2 linked regions of the Gemmobacter sp. 24YEA27 genome follow. The protein of the gene in region 1 interacts with the protein of each later gene in a pairwise test. Links are inferred from orthologs where the notes say so. Each region holds a gene or a part of one and is shown in the gene's direction. Other genes may lie near its edges.

Region 1 (2,975 bases):
TCCCCAGGCTGCGGGCCGCATGCGCGCAGCTGAAAAAAGCGCCAATCAGCGCCTCGGGCCCGGGGTGATGGATCGGCGCTTTTCTCTGGTGAATGGCTGCCCTATAAGCGGAGATCAGCAGAAACGGGGCCTTGTGAGCGCTGACAATCGCGCCCATATCCGCGCCGTTCAATCAGGTGCAACAAAGTCAACAGGCGATGAAACGCCATCAGAGGACGGCATGAGCAAACATTCTTCCGACGCAGACGTCGCATTCATCTCGGCACTCGCCGAGCTTCTGAACAAGAACGAGCTGACGGAGATCGCCGTCAAACGCGAATATGGCGAAGATGACAGCCTTGAGGTCCGGGTCGTCAAACAGGCCAATATCGTGACCACGGCTGTTGCCGCGCCGGCGCCGGTCTATGCCGCTGCCCCCGGGGTCGCCCCTGCAGCCGCACTGGCCGCAGCCCCGGTCGCCTCGGAAGATCCGACCCAGCATCCGGGCGCGGTCACCTCGCCCATGGTCGGCACGGTCTATCTCTCGGCAGAACCTGGTGCTGCGCCCTTCGTCACCGTGGGCGCTCAGGTCAAGGAAGGCCAGACGCTTCTGATCATCGAAGCGATGAAGACGATGAACCATATCCCGGCGCCGAAATCCGGCACGGTGAAGCGCATCGTCGTCGATGACGCGGCGCCGGTCGAATTTGGCGCGCCCCTGATGATCATCGAGTGAGGCCATCGGATGTTTGAAAAACTCCTGATCGCCAACCGGGGCGAGATCGCGCTACGCGTGATCCGGGCCTGCCGGGAAATGGGCATCAAATCGGTCGCGGTTCATTCGACTGCCGACACCGATGCGATGCATGTGCGGCTTGCGGACGAATCCGTCTGTATCGGGCCGGCGGCCTCTTCGGGGTCGTATCTGAACAAGGCGGCGGTGATCTCGGCCTGCGAGATTTCCGGCGCCCAGGCCGTGCATCCGGGCTATGGCTTCCTGTCGGAGAATGCCGATTTCGCCCAGGCGCTGGAAGATCACGGCATCACCTTTATCGGCCCGACCGCCCAGCATATCCGCATCATGGGCGACAAGATCACCGCGAAAGAGACCGCGAAAGAACTGGGGATCCCGGTGGTTCCCGGCTCGGATGGCGGCGTGCCGGATTACGAGACCGCGCAGCGCGTGGCCAAAGAAATCGGCTATCCGGTGATCATCAAGGCCACCGCCGGCGGCGGCGGGCGCGGCATGAAAACCGCGCTGACCGAGGCCGATCTTGAGATTGCCTTCCGGACCGCCAGGTCCGAGTCAAAAGCCGCCTTCGGCAATGACGAAGTCTATATCGAGAAATACCTGCAAAAACCGCGCCATATCGAGATCCAGGTCTTCGGGGATGGCAAAGGCAATGCGGTCCATCTGGGCGAGCGCGACTGCTCGCTGCAGCGCCGCCACCAGAAGGTGTTCGAGGAAGCGCCCGGCCCGGTGATCACGCCGAAACTGCGCGCCGAGATCGGTAAAGTCTGTGCCGATGCGGTCGCGAAGATCAATTACATCGGCGCCGGCACTGTCGAATTCCTCTATGAGGACGGCAAGTTCTATTTCATCGAGATGAACACCCGCCTTCAGGTCGAGCATCCGGTGACCGAATTCATCTATGGCGTCGATCTCGTGCGCGAACAGATCCGCGTCGCGGCAGGCCTGCCGATGTCCTTCGTCCAGGCCGATCTGGAAGTGAACGGCCATGCGATCGAAGTGCGCATCAATGCCGAGAAACTGCCGAACTTCACCCCTTCTCCGGGCCGGGTGAAGACCTTTCACGCGCCGGGCGGGCTTGGGGTGCGGATGGATTCGGCGCTCTATGGCGGCTATTCGATTCCGCCCTATTATGACAGCCTGATCGGCAAGCTGATCGTCCATGGCCGCGACCGGCCCGAGGCCCTGGCCCGTCTGCGCCGCGCGCTTGGCGAGCTGGTCGTCGACGGGATCGAGACCACGGTGCCTTTGTTCGAGGCGCTGCTGAACGAGCCGGATATCCAGAGCGGGGATTACAATATCCACTGGCTGGAGAAATGGCTCGCGGCCCAGCTCGCCCCGCGCGACTGACCGGCCCGATGACTGACCGGCCTGATGTCTGAGATTACGCCGGAGCTCCTGCTGCACGCCTATGCGGCAGGAGTTTTCCCCATGGCGGAATCGCGCGACGATCCCGAGATCCACTGGGTCGATCCGCGCAGGCGCGGAATTCTGCCGCTGGACGGGTTCCATATCTCGCGCAGCCTCGCGAAAACGATCCGCCGCGCGCCCTGGCGTGTCTCGGTCAATGAGGCGTTTCGCGATGTGGTTCTGGCCTGTGCCGACCGCGAAGAGACTTGGATCAACCCCCATATCCTCTCGCTTTATCAATCGCTTCACGAGATGGGCTTCGCCCATAGTCTTGAGGTGCGCGAAGGTGACGCCCTGGTCGGCGGCGTCTACGGCGTCAGCCTCGGCGCGGCGTTTTTCGGTGAAAGCATGTTCTCGCGCCGGACCGATGCGTCAAAACTTGCGCTCGCTTACCTGACGCACCGGCTGCGGGCCGGTGGCTATCTGCTGCTCGATACGCAATTCATCACGCCGCATCTGGCCAGCCTTGGTGGCGTCGAAATCCCGCGCGCCGCCTACCATGACCGCCTGCGCGAGGCCCTGGGCCATACGGCCAGCTTTCTCCCGACGGGTTACTCGGCCTCGCCCTCTTCAGTCTCTTCCGGCGTCTCGATTGTTTCGGGCGGCTTATAGCCCGGCACAATGCAGCGCAGCACCCAGACGTCATAGCGCGGGTGATCCATCGCGGACAAAGCCGGCGCCGAAGCCAGCATCCAGCCCGAAAACACCGGGTCCTGGCGGCTGGAATCAAGAATGGTCAGATGGGCCTCGGCCTCGGCGGCCGGGTTTTCCTGGGGGTAGCGGCACTGGTTCAGCTGGATCGTCAGCCGCCCATTGGTCGCCGCCTGACCGCGCG
Region 2 (2,928 bases), 400 kb from region 1 along the record:
GCCAGGCCCCTTTTGCACCCGGCCTGTCTCTCCCGGGCCTTTCAGGGCCTCCTGCGCCGATAACCCAGGGGCACCGCCCGGAAACACGGCGAGACAGGCGGCGGATAAAAGGGCGAGGCGCTGCGTCATGCATGAAATCGTAACATAGAAATGACAAATGCCATGCAAAAACACGCCCCTCCGGCGGGCAGCGTTTGAGTCCTCCCGGCCACACCTGGCCCACACAATATCCGGTGGTTAACTTTTTCCCTTTCTCCTCATCCGGTGGTGGTGCCTATAGTCAGAGCAATGAACCGGGGGAACACCCGGTCTTGAGGCAGGCCAATAACAACAAGCAAGGAGGGCGCGATGCGCTGCCCGTTCTGCGGTAATATCGACACCCAGGTGAAGGACTCGCGTCCCGCCGAAGATCACGTCTCGATCCGTCGTCGCCGTTTCTGCCCCGCCTGTGGCGGGCGTTTCACCACCTATGAGCGCGTGCAGCTGCGCGATCTGGTGGTGGTCAAATCCAATGGCAAACGCGAGGATTTCGACCGCGACAAGCTGGAGCGTTCGATCCGGATCGCGATGCAGAAGCGCCCCATAGACCCCGAGCGCATCGACCAGATGATTTCCGGCATCGTGCGGCGGCTAGAAAGCATGGGCGAAACCGATGTGCCGTCGCGGACCATCGGGGAAATCGTGATGGAATCCCTCGCCAGGATCGACACGGTTGCCTATGTTCGCTTTGCCAGCGTTTACAAGAACTTCCAGGCTGCGGGTGATTTCGACCGCTTTGTCAGCGAGCTGCGGCCCGCCACCGACAAGGCCGAGGAGTAATCCCCCGGGGCCCGAAAAAGGCCCCGGAGTGACCATGACCCGTCAGATCGATGAGACCCATATGACCCATGCCCTGCGTCTCGCGGCGCGGGGCAATGGCACATGCTGGCCCAACCCTTCGGTGGGATGCGTGCTGGTGAAAGACGGGCGGGTCGTCGGGCGCGGCACCACACAGCCCGGCGGGCGCCCCCATGCCGAACGCGTGGCGCTGGCCCAGTCTGGCGCGGCCGCGCGCGGCGCCACCGCCTATGTGACGCTGGAGCCCTGCGCCCATCACGGCAAAACCAGCCCTTGCGCCGAGGCGCTGGTCGCAGCCGGCGTCGCGCGGGTCGTCACCGCGATCACCGATCCCGACGCCCGCGTCGCAGGACGCGGCCACGCGATCCTGCGCGCGGCCGGCATCGAGGTGACCGAGGGCATCCTCGCCGCCGAAGCCACCGAGGTCACGGCAGGCTTTCTCAAACGGGTCACCCGCGGCCTCCCCTTCGTGACGCTGAAACTTGCAACCACGCTCGATGGCCGCATCGCGACGGGCACCGGCGAAAGCCGCTGGATCACCGGGCCGGAGTCGCGCCGCGCCGTCCATGCAATGCGGATGGCGCATGATGCAGTGATGATCGGCTCCGGCACCGCCCGTGCCGATGACCCGGATCTGACGGTGCGCGGCATCGGCGCGACCCGCCAGCCCATCCGTATCGTGATCGACAGCCAGCTGAGCCACCGCCCCGACAGCCGCCTCGGCCGCACCGCGCGCGAGGTGCCGGTCTGGCTGATGCATGGGCCCGATGCGCCCGCCGCCGCACAGACTGCCTGGGCCGCAACGGGCGCGAAGCTGCTCCCCTGCCCCAGAACCGGCCCCCATCTCGACCTGACGGCGGCGCTGCAAGTGCTCGCCGCCGAGGGCCTGACCCGCATCTTCTGCGAAGGCGGCGGCAGCCTCGCCGCAGCGCTGATCCGCGCGGACCTCGTCGATGAACTGGTCAGCTTCACCGCCGGCGCGCTGATCGGAGAAGACGGGCGCGCCGCCCTCGGCCCGCTGGGGCTCAGCGCCCTGCAAGACGCGCCCCGCCTGGATCTGATCGCGCAACGCCGCATCGGCACCGATACCCTCAGCCAGTGGAGATTCTGACCCTCGGCGCGCCACAAAGAAACAAGGCGCCCGTGTGGAACGCCCCGGCCCCTGCCTGAAAGGCCGCGGCGTGCTTGTGGCCCCCGCGCGCCCTCCGGCTCAGAAATCGGTCGGCGCGCCGCCTTCCTGCTTGCGCCGCGCCACAAAGCGCGCGAGCTCCTCCTGCGCCGTATGATCCATGGCCGGAGGCTCGAATTCCGCAAGGATCTGCTTATAGATCCGATGCGCCCGCTCGGCGGTCCAGGTCGCCCCATCCAGCGCCCAGGCCTCATAATTGCGCCAGTCGCTGGCAAAGGGCTGATAGAACGCGGACTGATAGCGCGCCTGGGTATGGGCGCAGCCAAAGAAATGCCCTCCCGGCCCGACCTCGCGGATCGCCTCCAGCGCGATGTCGTCCTCGCCGGAAGCAAAAGTCGCCTCCTCGAAATAGCGCTGGATCATTTGCAACACTTCGCAATCCATCACGAATTTCTCAGGGCTCGCGATCAGCCCACCCTCCAGCCAGCCCGCCGCGTGATAGACCATATTGGTCCCCGACTGCACGGCGGCCCAGAGCGAGTTCGAGGTCTCCCACATCGCCTGGCCATCGGGCACATTGGCCGCGCAAACGCCGGAAGACCGCAGCGGCAACCCGTAATACCGCACCAGCTGCCCGGTCATCTGCGTCGCGCGCATATATTCCGGGGTCCCGAACGCGGGCGCGCCCGATTTCATATCGACATTCGAGGTGAAGGTGCCGATCGCCACCGGACAACCGGGGTTGATATATTGCAAAAGCGCCACCGCCGCCAAAGCCTCGGCCAGCGACAAGGCCACCGCCCCCGCCATGGTCACCGGCGCCATAGCCCCCGCCAGCGTGAAGGGTGTGATCACCACCGGCTGGCCGCGCCGCGCAAGCCGCATCGCGCCGTCGAGCATCGGATAGTCGTGTTTCAGGGGCGAGACCGAGTTGATATTCGTGTACATACGCGGCTTTGCGT

The links. Proteins that work in one complex are often made in the same cells at the same time.
Region 2: the proteins of accC (region 1) and ribD interact in binary tests that used the Escherichia coli proteins (3 or more experiments, as listed by UniProt). The link is inferred for Gemmobacter sp. 24YEA27 from one-to-one orthologs.

Annotation. Positions count from the first base shown.
Region 1 is NZ_JASJPW010000001.1:2,744,680-2,747,654, forward strand. The notes cover bases 1-2,902. They hold accC (acetyl-CoA carboxylase biotin carboxylase subunit), read left to right. Parts: upstream 1-724; coding sequence 725-2,080; downstream 2,081-2,902. Other genes in these bases: accB (acetyl-CoA carboxylase biotin carboxyl carrier protein), read left to right, coding at 221-715; aat (leucyl/phenylalanyl-tRNA--protein transferase), read left to right, coding at 2,105-2,752; QNO18_RS13680 (DUF2155 domain-containing protein), read right to left, coding at 2,692-2,902. In the rest of the region: more of QNO18_RS13680, read right to left, coding at 2,903-2,975. UniProt on the Escherichia coli protein: This protein is a component of the acetyl coenzyme A carboxylase complex; first, biotin carboxylase catalyzes the carboxylation of the carrier protein and then the transcarboxylase transfers the carboxyl group to form malonyl-CoA.
Region 2 is NZ_JASJPW010000001.1:3,149,509-3,152,436, forward strand. The notes cover bases 46-2,900. They hold ribD (bifunctional diaminohydroxyphosphoribosylaminopyrimidine deaminase/5-amino-6-(5-phosphoribosylamino)uracil reductase RibD), read left to right. Parts: upstream 46-853; coding sequence 854-1,948; downstream 1,949-2,900. Other genes in these bases: nrdR (transcriptional regulator NrdR), read left to right, coding at 349-819; QNO18_RS15670 (trimethylamine methyltransferase family protein), read right to left, coding at 2,048-2,900. In the rest of the region: more of QNO18_RS15670, read right to left, coding at 2,901-2,928. UniProt on the Escherichia coli protein: Converts 2,5-diamino-6-(ribosylamino)-4(3h)-pyrimidinone 5'-phosphate into 5-amino-6-(ribosylamino)-2,4(1h,3h)-pyrimidinedione 5'-phosphate.